Regions from separate parts of the Thalassorhabdus alkalitolerans genome, predicted to be linked through region 1. Evidence: riboswitches for the same ligand, from Rfam matches in the RefSeq annotation. Region 1 holds a riboswitch; the other holds the start of a gene.

Region 1 (7,731 bases):
GCCAAAGGAAACTGCAATTAAAATAAGTGAGGCGGTGAAATAGAATATTCCGTATTTTCCTCCTGCTTTTAAATGGTCAAGATTTGTATTTTTCCCAAGGCTCGTTCCTACCATTACTTGAGCAGCAATTAATAAGGATTGGTGCAGAGGGGGGAAAGGCACTCCACCCGCATTCATTAGAAATATACATAGCAGTGGAAAAGCGAGAAACTTTAGCGGCCCTTTTTTTCTTACCATAATTGCTGCAGCGACGGGAATCGCATACCAGAAGTAGCTTCCTTCACCGTCAAAGTCCGGAGCGGGCATTTCTCGATCATCTGTATCAGCATCAGAATCGGTAAAGAAATGCACGATAAGAAAAGGAACGATAAATAGAACAGCTAAGCGCCTGATTGTTTGAAAGATAGTAACTAATGACGTTTTCGCTCCTATACTGTCGCTCGATATTACCATTGTGTTCAGCCCGCCTGGGAGTGTGCTTAAAATGCTCGTCTTTGAGTCAATCGTGATCCATTTGGCAAAAAGAATGCTCATGCCAATACTAATAACAATTAAAAACAAGGACAGAAAAAGATAAGGAAGCAGATAAGAAGTGGTTCGTAGTAACGTTTCCAGAGAAAAGTACAATCCAAAGAAACCACCCATAATAAGAAATCCTGTATTTTTTAAAGGACTCGGTGAATACATTGGCCGTTTTGTGAGTGTCTGCCATAACATAACAAACAATAATGATCCCAGCAGCCAGGGCAGAGGGAAATTCAGCGCATAAAAAGCGGCTCCGCCAGCCGCACCAATGATGAACGTTTCTATTAGTTTTTTCCACGGGATTTGTCTCATAGGCTGTACTCCTTTGGTTGTTAAAGAGATATTTCCACTGAGTCCTCCTCGTAAAACGTTTTCCTCCCTGTTTATCTTTTATACTTTACCTTTCGACTGTCTCCTGTAAATTACTAATTGAAATTGATTATCATAACTAGTTGACAATCATTCTCAATAGGAGTAAACTTTTGCTTGTGAAGTTAATTGAAAACGATTATCAATTTCATGTGAGCGGGTTCAATTAACGAGAAGCAATAAATTTTGGCAATAAAGGGACATACCGATGAAGCTCAGATACTTACTTATTTTACTTATTATTCTATCTATCACATCACTATTTGTTGGAGTGTCAAGCCTGTCCATACTTAACATATTTAATCTGAGTGAGTATGAGATGCAAATCCTGATGGCAAGCAGGATTCCTCGGCTCGTAAGTATTCTTATAGCCGGAGCGGGGATCAGTATTTGCGGGTTGATTATGCAGCAGCTGACACGGAACAAATTTGTGTCACCAACGACAGCAGGTACAATGGACGCAGCCCGCCTGGGAATCTTAATTTCCATTCTTTTATTCGGCGCGGCTGGTTTACTGCAGCAGCTGATATTCGCTTTTGGCTTTGCCTTGCTGGGAACCTATGTATTTATGAAAATACTGGATAAAATCAGATTCCAGGACACAATTTTCATTCCTCTTGTCGGGCTGATGTTTGGTAGTATTCTCAGTTCCATTTCTACTTTTTTTGCTTATCAATTTGATTTGATCCAAAGTATATCTTCCTTTCTTCATGGTGATTTTTCCCTTATTATCCGGGGCCAGTATGAGCTTCTTTACGTAGCTGTACCGGTTATTGCTTTAACTTATTTTTATGCTGATCGTTTTACTGTCGCTGGCATGGGAGAAGATTTTGCAAAGAATTTAGGGTTAAATTACAGGCAGGTCGTTAACATAGGTTTAATGCTTGTAGCTCTGGTCACCGCATCAGTCGTATTGACAGTTGGTGTAATTCCATTTTTAGGCTTGATTATTCCTAATATTGTATCCATCTATCAGGGAGACAATATTAAAAAAAATCTATCTCATACAGCGGTCCTTGGAGCGGTTTTTGTATTGGCCTGTGATATCATCGGCCGCTTGATTATCTATCCTTACGAGGTTTCGATCAGCCTGACGGTAGGGATATTAGGAAGCGCAATATTTATTTACTTACTGATGAGGAGACAAAAACATGGGATTTAAAGGACGATTGGTTATCCTCGCAATCCTCAGTACTGCTTTGATCGGGGCATTTGTCTTTGTAAATGTGGGCAGCAACTGGGACTACGTCCTTCCTAGACGAGGAGTGGCTGTGTACGCCATGATCCTTACCGGGACGGCGATTGCTTTTTCAACCTTGATATTTCAAACCATCACAAACAACCGAATTTTAACACCAAGTATTTTAGGGCTTGATTCCCTTTACATGCTCATACAGACTTTTATCATTTTTGTATTTGGTTCAATGTCCACCTTAATGAGCAGCAATATTAACTTTTTGCTTTCAGTCGGGTTAATGTTGATTTTTTCAGCACTTTTATATCGCCTTTTCTTTAAAAAGAATCAGCAGAATATATACTTGCTTTTGCTGCTTGGTATCATTTTTGGAACCCTTTTTTCCAGCTTGTCAGGTTACATGGAGATGCTGATAGACCCCAACGAGTTCCAAATTGTCCAGGATCGCTCCTTTGCCAGCTTTAACAATGTAAAAACAGATCTGATTTATCTTTCAACTATTTTGATAGTGTTGTGTGCTGTCTATGTTTCCAGGTTTGCAAAATACTTGAATGTACTTTCACTTGGAAGAGAGCATGCGATCAACCTGGGAGTTAATTATGATTATGTAGTGAAAAGGTTACTAATCGTAGTGGTTATCCTAATTTCTGTAGCCACAGCACTTGTCGGGCCAATTACATTTTTAGGACTGCTGGTGGTTAACGTCGCGTACTCCTTCATTAACACATACAGACATGGCTATCTAATTATTGGTTCCATTCTCATCAGTATCGTTGCTTTGGTCGGAGGACAGCTCGTTGTTGAAAGAGTTCTTGGCTTTTCCGTGCCTATCAGTGTAGTAATTAATCTAGTTGGCGGTACTTATTTCATTTATCTTTTATTAAAGGAGAGTAAAAAATGGTCACAGTAAACAGCGTTTCAAAAAAGTATGGTGAAAAAACAGTAGTAGAAGATGTATCCCTTACCATTGAGAAACAAAAGATTACTTCCTTTATCGGTCCAAATGGGGCCGGAAAAAGTACTCTTCTTTCCACAATCAGCCGTTTGATTGCAAAAGATGCTGGTGAAATTTTGATAGATGATGAAAAGGTAGAAAACTGGCAGAGCAAAGAGTTGGCTAAGAAAATCTCTATCTTAAAGCAGTCCAACAATGTCGGCATCAGGCTCACAGTAAGAGAGCTTGTAGCCTTTGGCCGATTCCCCTACTCTCAGGGGAGGCTTAAAAGAGAAGACCATCGATTTATTGACGAAGCAATTGAATATATGGGGCTCACAGAAATTGAAGATAAGTATCTTGATCAGCTAAGCGGCGGTCAGAGACAGCGAGCGTATATCTCTATGGTCCTTGCCCAGGATACGGAATATATTCTGTTAGATGAGCCATTGAACAACCTTGACATGAAACACTCCGTACAAATTATGAAAATCCTTCGAAAGCTTGTAAATGATCTGGGGAAAACCATAGTTATTGTGCTGCATGATATTAATTTTGCCTCTTGCTACTCTGACAACATCGTTGCAATGAAAGATGGAAAGATTGCTGGAATTGGCAAAAAAGATGACATTATCGACTCCTGTGCGTTGAAGCAAATTTATGATATGGATGTGGACATTAAAGAAATCAATAACAACAAAATCTGTGTGTATTACACATAATTGCTTTAAAACATAACGCATTAAAGGAGGAGAGGCGAGAGGCATCTAAAGGGCAAGCTGCAGGCATGGTTGGTTTCACCTTATATCATAGGCTGATAAATTTTACTTAGAAGAGGTGTAGAAGAGAGATGAAGAAATTATCCTTATTTTTGTTAACCGCTTTGCTATTGCTTGTATTAGCAGCGTGCGGAACTGACGGAGAATCTGAGGAAGCATCGGGAGCTGTGGACGAAGGAGAAGCAGAGGAAGAGGCAGCAGAAGAAAATGAAAAAGCAGAAGCAGAGGAAGCTTCTGAAATCACTGTAACCCATGAGCTCGGTGAAACTGTTGTGCCAAAGAACCCTGAATCAGTTGTTGTCTTTGACTTTGGTGTGCTTGATACGTTGGACACGTTAGGTGTGGAAGGCATTACTGGGATCCCTCAAGGGGGCAAGGTTCCTGAGTACCTTTCTGAGTATGCTGGAGAAGAGTATGAAAACGTAGGGACACTAGTAGAAGCAGATTTTGAAACTGTTCATGCCCTTGATCCGGAGCTTATCATTATTTCCGGCCGTCAATCAGACAATTATGATGAATTTTCTTCTATTGCTCCAACTATCTATTCAGGTGTAGATACTGGCAGGTATGTAGAATCGTTCGAAGAAAATGTTGAAGTACTGGCTGAAATCTTTGAAAAAGAAGCAGAAGCAGAGGAAGCTTTGGCTGAAGTCCATCAATCTATTGAGGCGTTGAATGAAGATGCAACAGCTGATGACGGGAAATCACTTGTGGTACTGGCCAATGAAGGAAGCGTAAGTGCATACGGACCATCCTCTCGTTATGGAATGATTCACGATAACTTTGGATTTGAGCCAGTAGATGAAAATATCGAATCATCCACTCATGGACAAAGTATTTCTTATGAGTATATTTCAGAAAACAACCCAGATTATATGTTTGTGATTGATAGAGGAGCAGCTGTTGGTGATGGAGATGAATCATCTCTAACAAATGTCATTGAAAATGAGCTTGTTCAAACAACAGAAGCATACAAAAATGATAAAATCCTTTATTTAGATCCAGAATTCTGGTATCTTTCCGGCGGCGGTCTTACATCTGTTCAGGAAATGGTAAATGAAGCAGCACAAATGCTAGAATAAAGGAAAAGGTCGGCCCAATGAAAATTGAGCCGGCTTTTTTTCTTTCAGGGGGTTTTCATGGGTGCCTGGCACCCTGAGGCTGTTGTAACAAAAGAATCAGTGAAATACTGGAGAATCAGGTAGTGCAGCGGTTTGAAATATTACAGTAGCAAAGGGTGCCAGGCACCGTAGATGAAAATTCGTGATAAAGACATAGGAAGCGGGGAAAGTTAGTGCTAAAATAAAGAGCAGCGTATTTTTGCATGAGTGATGTTACACTCAATCACTCAACTATGAAAGTAGTTTTACAGAAGGAGAATGTACAGTGTTAAATTGGCGGAATATCGTGCCCGGTGTACTAATGGGCATAAGTGACTTGATCCCGGGAGTAAGCGGGGGTACGATCGCTTTGCTCGTGGGAGTCTATTATCGTTTAATAGCCGCAATAGACGGGATATTTTCCAGGGAGTGGAAGAAGCATCTCATGTTTTTAATTCCTTTAGGAACAGGTGTGGTGCTTGCATTGCTTTCTATGAGCCGACTCATTGAATGGCTCCTGGCTGATTACCCTCAGCCAACGTTTTTCTTTTTTCTTGGGTTGATTATAGGGATCATTCCTTTTCTTTTAAAAGAAGTTGATTATAAAAAGACCTTTAAAGGAAAACACATAGCTCTCCTGCTTGCAGCTGCAGCCATTGTGGCTTCCACAGCCTTCATAAGGGATGAAGAAATGTCTGCGGTGATGTCTAATTTAACTGCAATGGACTATCTTCTGTTATTTTTCGGAGGATGGGCAGCAAGCAGTGCAATGATCTTGCCTGGAGTCAGTGGTTCTTTTGTCTTTTTATTAATAGGAATTTACCCGACTGTTCTTAACGCCATTTCTACGATTAACATCCCTGTCATTATTGTCGTAGGGGCAGGAATTGCTCTTGGTTTAATCATTACAAGCAAAATTATAAAGAAACTGATCAGAAATTATAAGATAGGAACATATGCAGTAATGACCGGTCTGGTCACTGGCTCTATATTCGTTGTCTTTCCTGGAATAGAAGGAAGTATGTTTCTTTTCCTCATAAGTCTTGTAACCTTTATCGCTGGTTTATTTTGTTCTCTTAAGCTCAGTTCTCTCGGAGAAAAAGCAAAAGCTTCTCAGTTAAAGGTGACACGAGCTTCATAAATTTAAAAAGGAAAATTTTAAAGAATACTCTAACTTTTAAAGGAAAGTATGGTATTTTTATAGTAAGGCATAAAAAAACAGAATACACAGAAACCACTAGGGGTGCTTTGAAAAAGCTGAGAATGACCGTATGGTCTAAACCCTATCACCTGAACTAGGTAATACTAGCGGAGGGAAGTGGCGTTAAGACAAGCCTGATAGTACAGGTATACTCCCTGTACCTGGCAGTCTTTGTATATATTACTTCGTATATGCGGCCACTCTTTTCCTAGAGTGGTTTTTTTAATGGGTGAAATTACTAATGTCCAGTCAAGACCAGACCAGACCAGACCAGACCAGACCTTTTCATGAGAGAGGAAGGAGTGAAGATGTTGCACGAAACAATTACGCAAATTTTAGAGCAGGTAGACAGGAGAAAAGAAGAATTAATTGAACAGGTAGGTGACCTTATACGTTTCCAAACCCCCAGTCCGCCTGCCCGCAACACAAAAGAGGCACAGCACTACATAGCATCAAAGTTAAACAGCCTGGGGTTTGAGGTTGACATGTGGGATGTGTTTCCTGACGACCCGAACGTAGTAGGGACATTAAAAGGAACCCATTCTGGTAAAGCCAACAGTTTAATTATTAATGGTCATATGGATGTGGCGGAAGTCGGGGAAGATCTAACTCAATGGAAACATGACCCTTTTACTCCTGTTGTAGAAGACGGGCGGTTATACGGGAGAGGGACAGCAGATATGAAAGGCGGAATGGGAGGAGCTCTTTTTGCCGTACAACTTCTTCGCGAGCAGGGAATCAGCTTGCCTGGCGACCTGATTTTTCAATCGGTAATTGGTGAGGAAGTAGGGGAAGCAGGTACCCTTGAATGCTGTGAACGGGGGTATAAGGCTGATTTGGCAGTAGTTGTGGATACAAGTGATCTTCACATTCAAGGGCAGGGAGGAGTGATTACCGGCTGGGTTACAATAAAGAGCCCCCAAACCTATCACGATGCTACTCGCCGGAATATGATTCACGCAGGGGGCGGTCTATACGCAGCTAGTGCCATTGAAAAAATGACGAAAATCATTCAGGGCTTGCAGGAGCTTGAACGGCACTGGGCTGTAACAAAATCCTATCCTGGTTTCCCCCCTGGTATGACTACCATTAACCCCTCTGTGATTGAAGGGGGAAGACATGCCGCCTTTGTGGCTGATGAGTGCCGATTATGGATTACGGTTCATTTTTACCCGGATGAGAATCATGAACAGGTTGCTAAAGAAGTAGAAGAGCATTTATTAAAAGTGGCCGAATCTGATCCTTGGCTGAGGGAGCATCCGCCGCTTTTTCGCTGGGGTGGCAAGTCGATGATTGAGGACCGGGGGGAAATCTTCCCTTCACTGGATATTGACCCTGAATCCAAAGAAGTGGCTGCGGTGAAACAGGCTCATCAGCGAATCTTTCAGACCATCCCTGAAACAGGGATGTCGCCTACCGTAACTGATGGGGGCTGGCTTGGGGATGCGGGCATTCCGACTGTTATTTATGGTCCTGGTGACTTATATAACGCCCATGCAGTTAATGAATCTGTTGAGATCGAACAGATAGTTCAATTTACAAAGGTCATGATTACTCTGATATACGAGTGGTGTCATAAAGAAAAATAGAAAGGATGAATGCAAATGAAATTTAGTGAACGCTTATAC
Region 2 (7,731 bases), on a different contig from region 1:
AGAATATATGGTATTCCTTTCCCCTTTTTAGCCGCATGCAAAGCCGCGGTCATAATCATAATCGCAAGCATTAGGGGAATCCCTTGGAGTGGTTCTAACCCGAATAAAAATGTAAGTATATACCCAATAAGAAGTAATTGGGAAATTCCTCTAAAAGCTGACCACAGAATTGACCGAGAGAGCCCCAAAGAATAATAATAAGATAAGCATACAGGAATAATGATAAAAACAAGTAAAAAAAACAGGGTCGTGTTTGTTATTTCAATTTCGTTCATGAAATACTATCCTTTAAAAACAATCTAAGCCACTTTGTTTTCGGTTCACTAATCAATGACTCTGGAGGACCTTCCTCAATAACCTTCCCTTTATCAATGAAGTAAGCATAATCAGCCAGTCGCCTGATTTGGTTTATATTATGACTCACCATTACAATCGTCTTTCTCTCATTTTTTACTACGTTCTTCAGAAGTTCCTCTATTGCTTCTGTGCTTTTTACATCCAGTGCACTCGTCACTTCATCAAGAAGCAGCACGTCTGGGTCATTGGCAAGTGTCCTTGCGAGAGCCACTCTCTGTTTTTCTCCCCCTGACAAGCTATCAGCTGACTTAGATAGAAATTCTGCAGGAAGCTTTACTTTTCTTAATAACTTTTCGCCATCATTAGGAGACCAGGAATGGTGTAAAGCTGGCCCGTATTTCAGGTTATCTTCAACCGTGCCTTCAAACAAAGCAGACTCTTGAAAAACCATTCCAACATCTCGTCTCAACTTCTGGACAGGTAAACTGGCAAGGGAGGTTCCACGGTAATAAATGTCTCCAGCTCCCTGGTCTGACAAACGGTTCAGCAAGTACAGGATACTGCTTTTTCCCGCTCCTGAAGGTCCAAATAAGCACGAAATTTTCCCCTCTTCCAGCGAAAGATTAACATCGTTTAAGTGTTCAGTTGAAACATTGCACAGCTCAAAAACTATCTCTGCCATGGAAAATCTCCTTCTTACTAGCTGTATCATAAGTATAAATCCTGAAAGAATGAAAGGCAAAGAGACAGCCACAGACATGGAAAAAGAGCGCACTTGCGCTCTTTTTTCCTTGATCATCCTACTTTTTTAATCGGTGGGCTGCGTGATTTGTAGGACCTATTCCTGTGCCTAACATCAAGGAATGCTCAATTGCTGCTGTAATAAATTGTTTAGCAACTGTCACAGACTCTACAAGAGAATTCCCTTTCGCAAGCTCAGCTGCAATACATGCAGCAAATGTGCATCCTGTTCCGTGTGTATGTTTTGTATTTATTCTTGGGGTTTCAAAAGGAATCATTCTCTCTCCGTCAAAAAACAAGTCTGTCGCTATCTCGTCTTCCAAGTGTCCTCCCTTTAAAACAACTGACTGTGGTCCCACACTTTTCAGCTCTCTGACTGCTTCTTTCATATCACCAAGTGTTTTAATACTGCCTGCTCCTAGTATCTTTTCCGCTTCTGGAAGATTAGGCGTAATCACTGTGGCTAATGGAAGCAGCTGAGTTGTCAGAGCTTCTACAGCCTCTTGCTGTAAAAGTTCTGATCCCCCCTTAGCAATCATTACCGGATCCACCACAATATTAGTAACGTTATATTCCTTACACAACTTGCTGACAAGCTCAATAATTTCTGCAGAAAAAAGCATCCCCGTTTTTAAGGCGTCAGCTCCAATATCAGAGAGGACCGCATGTAACTGAGCTTCAATGCTTTCAAGAGACTGGGGATACACTCCATGTACCCCCAACGTATTTTGAGCAGTTACCGCAGTGATTACGCTTGTGCCAAACACGCCTCTTTCCTGGAATGTTTTTAAGTCCGCTTGAATTCCTGCACCGCCGCCGCTGTCAGAACCGGCAATGGTTAGTGCTTTTGCCATTGTAGACATGTTTGCACCTCCTTCCACATGCAATTTTCTCTACCTAAAACCGATTGGGGTCAAAAAGATGAAGAGGAATCTCCGCTTCTTTTCCATCAATAGTATCTGCTACGATTTCTGCAGTCACCGGGCTTAATAATATTCCATTTCGGTAATGCCCTGCAGCAAAGATAATATGGGCGGCTTCTTTCTTCTTTCCAATCAGGGGATAGCCGTCTTGTGTGGCAGGACGAAGGCCGGCCCAGGAATGGAATGGTTCTTTTCCCTCAAGAAAAGGAAAGACATTTTTATTCCATTTAACCAGACGGTCAATTCCTTTTTTCGTTACCTCAGTATTAAAACCTGCAATGTCCTCAGAGGCTCCGTTAATTAATGATCCGTTTTCTTTTGGGACGAGATAGCCTTGAGGAGAGTATACAATGTGCTGTACCTCGCCGTTGTTAATCTCATAGGCGCAAATCTGTCCTCGAATCGGCACAATGGGTATATTCATCTGAAATACGTTTTCCATTTCTTTTGCCCAGGCACCAGAAGAAATGACGAGTTTGTCGGCCGTAAACGTTTCTCCGTTCTTTGCTTGAAGCAAAACAGCCGACTCCCATTCCTTGACTGTTACTTCTTCCAAGTGGTCTTTAATAGTTACTCCAAGGTTCCGGCATGCTTCTTCTAAAGCCTTTACATAACCTGGTGCATAAACATGACTTTCTTCCGGGTAACGCATGGCTGCTATAACGTCTTTTGACAGTTTAGGCTCAAGGTCAAAAAGCTCTCTTCCTTTTATTATTTCAGCCTCTACTCCGAATTCACCCTGCCAGCGCTGCCTCGACTCAAGAGACAATAAATCAGCCTCATGGTATACGACATGAAGGCTGCCTGAATTACTGAACTCAAAGTTTGTTTCCGAGTTCTTTTTTACATCTTCAATCCACTGAGAATAAAGCCTTAAGCTTCTCAGACCCAGCCTGAAAAAATCGTCGGGGTCTTCTTCAATTTCAGAAAACGGTGCCAGCATCCCTGCTGCTGCACCAGAAGCTTGTCCCCCGCAACTCACCTTTTCAAGAAGAGTAACGTCATGGCCCCGCCGCCTGCACTCAAAGGCAGCAGCCAGGCCAATTACTCCTCCGCCAAGAATAATAATTGATTCCTTCATCCCCTGTACACCTGCTTTCTCAGCCTTCATCAGCCTCTGTCTATTTTGATATGAAGGTTTCATAACCACTGCTTGCTGTTGCATACCGTTTCTTCTGAATCCTTCCGGCTTCATAAGAAAGACGTCCAGCCTCAATCGCGTGCTTCATGGCAGCAGCCATCCGAACAGGGTCCTTGGCTTTAGCTACAGGAGTGTTCATAAGCACCCCATCTGCTCCAAGCTCCATAACTTCTGTTACATCTTTGGCCGAGCCAAGCCCCGCATCGACAATAATTGGTACGTTCGCTTCTTCAATAATCAAGGAAAGGTTATAAGGATTCAACACACCCAGTCCTGTCCCTATTGGAGCAGCCCCCGGCATGACAGCAGCTGCTCCTGCTTCTTCCAAACGTTTGCAAAGTACTGGGTCATCTGAAGTATAGGGAAGAACAGTAAACCCTTCTTTAGCCAGCTGCTCGGTAGCCTTTAGTGTTTCTACCGGGTCAGGTAAAAGTGTTTTTTCATTTGCACTGATTTCAACCTTAATCCAGCTGCTCAAGCCAGAAGCCTTTGCCAGCTGAGCAATTCTAACCGCTTCTTCTGCCGTTTTGGCACCGGAAGTATTGGGAAGGTACTGAAAGATTTTTCCTTCCACATGCTGTAGAATAGCATCCTCATCCGGGGCCTCCAGATTTACACGGCGGATAGCAAATGTCAGTACTTCAGTCCCACTCTCACGTATTGCTTCATTTTGAACAAACGGATTCGGATAACGGCCTGTGCCCAGGAAGAAGCGAGAAGAAAGCTCTACATCTCCTATTACTAACTTATCCTTTTTCGTCATTGTGATCATCCTCCTCCTACAAAGTGAACCAGTTCTATTTTCATTCCAGGCTGTACTTCCGTCACGTCCCACTGATCACGGTCAATAATCTTTCCTTCAACTTCGGTGACAATCATTTTATCCTGAAGATCAAAATGCTCAACTACCTCAATTAATGTCTGTACTTGCAGGTCCTTTTTTTCTCCGTTCACCTCAATGATCATTTTTCAATCCTCCTCTTTGCATCCAATTTATCTAAAAAGCCCTGGCATGTTCCTTGAATATCTGTACTGCCGACAATCTCACTGATGGCGCAAATCCTGTCTGCTCCAGCATCAATTACCTGATCCACGTTATGAAGCTTAATGCCTCCAATCGCCACAAACGGGATAGTAATTTCATCAGCTACCTGCTTTACATAAGAGGTCGTCACTGGATCAATGACGTCCACTTTGCTTTTCGTGGCAAAAACCGGCCCCACCCCAATATAATCGGCCCCATTTCGTTCTGCTTCTCTTGCTTCTTCAATCGCATGGGTGGAAATTCCAATAATCATATCTTCGCCTACAATTTTCCTTGCCTCTGATAAAGGAAGATCATCCTGGCCTAAATGAATACCATCAGCTCCTGCTGCAAGAGCAACATCAATATGGTCGTTTACAATAAAGGCAGCCCCATAACGGGCAGTCATTTCCCTTAACTTTTTGGCTTTTTCAAACACTTCTTTTTTGCTGCTGAATTTATCCCGAAGCTGAATAATATCTGACCCGCCCTTTACTGCTTCTTCCATTACCTCAAGCATAGAACGGCCGCTATGAAATTCTTCTCCAGTTATCGTATATAAGCGAAAGTCCTTCATACTTCCGCCTCCTTTCTGATGCTAAGTCCTTTGTTGTGAAAGAGAATCTTAAAACATATAAAAAAACGTCACCCAGCGCAGTGGATGACGTCAGTTTCCTACTCATCGACTTTCCTACGCTGGCATCAACCAGATCAGGTTCAAGGGTAAAAGGACCACCTTTTTCTCAGCCGGCTTCCTGTCCGGCACCCCTAGTCATCTATAAAGGTCTATTATTTTAAAGAATACAATATAAATATTATCCCATAAATTTAATAGATAACAACCCATTTCCCTCAATCCAACGAACATATTTTGATACTTTTTTCATGGCATTCTCCCTGTTCTTCCAAAAATAAACCGCAAAAAAAGCCAGTCAGAAAAACTTCTGACCAGCTCCTTGCATTAATCAAAGATAAAACGCCCTCCAGCTATTCCTGGGTTCGTCATTTCTTTTGCATTGAGTATTTCATCAAGCTCTTCTTCGGTAAGAATTCCTCTTTCCAGGCAAATTTGCCTTACACTCATTCCTGTCTGAATAGCTTCTTTTGCAATTCTGGAGGCTGTTTCATATCCTACATGGGGATTAATAGCGGTTATTATTCCGACACTGTGCTCCACCATGTGTTTCGTTCGTTCCACATTGGCGGTCAAATCCTCCAGAGCCAGCTGCCTGAAGGAATTTAGTCCGTTTTGTAAAATGGAAAGAGACTGAAGCAAGTTAAAAACTAAAACAGGTTCCATTACATTTAACTCAAGCTGTCCTGCTTCTGAGGCCATGCATATTGTATGGTCATTCCCCATCACTTGAAACGCAATCTGATTAACCACCTCTGCCATGACCGGGTTAACTTTTCCAGGCATAATAGAGGAACCTGGCTGCCTTGGCGGAAGGTTAATCTCATTAAACCCTGTTCTTGGACCTGAACTCATTAATCGTAAATCGTTTGCAATTTTTGATAGGTTAATAGCATGCACTTTAAGAGCTGCGGATAGTTCTGTATAGGCGTCTGTATTTTGCGTGGCATCTACAAGATCTTCTGCACTGAACAAAGGGAAACCAGTTAGGTCAGCCAAATATTCTGCCACTTTTTCAATGTACTCAGGCTTCGCATTTAAACCTGTTCCTACAGCTGTCGCCCCCATGTTAATTTCAAACAAATGGTCCACAGATTTTTTAATACGGTTCAAATCCCTCGTCAGCACTCTTCTATAAGCCCCGAACTCCTGTCCAAGCCTAATGGGTACTGCGTCTTGAAGATGAGTTCTTCCCATCTTAATGACTTCATCAAATTCCTGCTCTTTTCGTTTCATGGTATCTACAATATCCGAGAGTGCCTGGGTCAGCCCTTTGGACAAAAGCAAGGAAGAAATATGAATGGCAGTAGGGAACGTGTCATTTGTTGACTGAGCCATATTAACATGAGTATTAGGACTCACCTTCAAATAATCCCCTTTTTCTCCTCCTAGCAGTTCAATTGCCCTGTTGGCGATCACTTCATTTGTATTCATGTTAAAGGAGGTGCCGGCTCCTCCTTGAATGGCGTCCACAATAAACTGATCATTATACGCTCCTTCAATCACTTCATCTGCTGCCTGGATGATAGCCTTGGCAATTTTTTTGTTAAGTACGCCCACATCTCTATTTGCCATCGCTGCAGCCTTTTTGACATAACCGAACGCGCGAATAAGCTCTGGGTGAGGTGGATAGCCAGTGATCGGAAAATTTTCTTTGGCGCGGATCGTCTGAATCCCATAATACGCATCTTTTGGCACCTTTTTCTCCCCGAGAAAATCTTTTTCAATTCGGAATTCTGTCATACAATAACGCTCCTTCTCAAATGAACTAAGTTTCATTCGTATTATAGGTATGTATACCCTTTCTCCAACAAATTATGCTATCCGCATATTCAGCCCGTGTAAAGGCATAACACGGGCTGAATGCAAATTAATTTGCATGATTCATTTTTAATGATTCTCCGGAAGAATACCTAAAGATTTAGCGGCAAGCCAAGCCGCTCCCGTTACTCCTGCATCATTTCCTAATTCTGCAATAACAAACTCTGTGCCTTTTGCTACTTTTTCCAAGGCGTAACGTTGAAAGTATTTTTGTATAGGTGACAGGAGAGCCTCTCCGGCAGCCGACACTCCGCCGCCAATAACAATTCTTTCTGGATTCAGCAATGTACAAGCATTGGCTGCCGCAAGGCCGATGTACAACGCCGCTTCCTCAATAACTGCCGTAGCAAGGGGGTCTTTCCTGGCAGCGGCCTCAAAGATTTCCTTTGTCGTCAGCTTCTCCTCGCTTGTACTTTGAAGAATGGAAGTTGGATACTCTTTATTTTCTCGTTTCTCCGTTACTGAACTTACCATTCCCGTAGCTGACGCCACTGTTTCCAGGCAGCCAGTTTTGCCACAATTACAGGTTTTCCCTCTAAAAGGGTCAACCGTAATATGCCCGACTTCTCCAGCCATCCCTTCTACGCCATGTACAATATTTCCCCCTACGATCACACCGCCGCCTACACCAGTGCCTATCGTAAAACAGATCATATCCTTTGCTGATCTGCCGGCTCCCTTCCAGTATTCTCCTGCGGCTGCCAGGTTAGCGTCATTATCCAGGAAAACCGGTACAGACAGACTTTTCGATAAAATTTTGGCCAAAGGAAAATCTCTCCAGCCAATGTTGACTGCAAATTCAATTGTTCCATTCTCTATGTCCACAAAACCAGGAACACCAAGACCAACTCCTTCAAGCTGTTCAAGTGTGATCCTTTCATTTTCCAGCTCTTTTATCACTGACCTTTCAATATCATCAGGAATATAGCTGCCTTTTTCTCGTTTATCTGTAGGAATAGACCATTTCTTAATCATTGGTCCTTCTTTCGTAAACAAAGCCATCTTTATGGCTGTTCCGCCCACATCAATGCCAAGCAGATATGTATTACTCATGAGACTCACCTCTTTTCTCTCGCGAAATTTTATTTCGTTCCTGTCTGACTATTAATAAAGCTTTTTGATATGAATCTTTATCGAGTACGCCCATGTT

What was found. Region 1 has a riboswitch for thiamine pyrophosphate ahead of ACFPU1_RS00395 (acetylornithine deacetylase). Riboswitches for the same ligand answer to the same signal wherever they lie in the genome.
Region 2: linked by a shared signal. The riboswitch ahead of thiE (thiamine phosphate synthase) and the one ahead of ACFPU1_RS00395 (acetylornithine deacetylase) in region 1 are both predicted to bind thiamine pyrophosphate.

What each region holds. Positions count from the first base shown of each region.
Region 1 covers NZ_JBHSOZ010000002.1:65,752-73,482, reverse strand. The annotation lists gene ACFPU1_RS00425 (AbrB family transcriptional regulator) at 1-837, opposite strand, end outside; gene ACFPU1_RS00420 (ABC transporter permease) at 1,103-2,056, shown strand; gene ACFPU1_RS00415 (iron chelate uptake ABC transporter family permease subunit) at 2,046-2,999, shown strand; gene ACFPU1_RS00410 (iron ABC transporter ATP-binding protein) at 2,987-3,745, shown strand; gene ACFPU1_RS00405 (siderophore ABC transporter substrate-binding protein) at 3,874-4,884, shown strand; gene ACFPU1_RS00400 (DUF368 domain-containing protein) at 5,225-6,043, shown strand; TPP riboswitch at 6,132-6,236, shown strand; gene ACFPU1_RS00395 (acetylornithine deacetylase) at 6,412-7,692, shown strand; gene tenA (thiaminase II) at 7,708-7,731, shown strand, end outside.
Region 2 covers NZ_JBHSOZ010000005.1:66,991-74,721, forward strand. The annotation lists gene ACFPU1_RS11130 (ABC transporter permease) at 1-275, opposite strand, end outside; gene ACFPU1_RS11135 (ABC transporter ATP-binding protein) at 272-979, opposite strand; gene thiD (bifunctional hydroxymethylpyrimidine kinase/phosphomethylpyrimidine kinase) at 1,098-1,901, opposite strand; gene thiO (glycine oxidase ThiO) at 1,936-3,042, opposite strand; gene ACFPU1_RS11150 (thiazole synthase) at 3,083-3,865, opposite strand; gene thiS (sulfur carrier protein ThiS) at 3,871-4,068, opposite strand; gene thiE (thiamine phosphate synthase) at 4,065-4,703, opposite strand; TPP riboswitch at 4,798-4,906, opposite strand; gene aspA (aspartate ammonia-lyase) at 5,088-6,503, opposite strand; gene ACFPU1_RS11170 (ROK family glucokinase) at 6,651-7,634, opposite strand; gene ACFPU1_RS11175 (YqgQ family protein) at 7,627-7,731, opposite strand, start outside.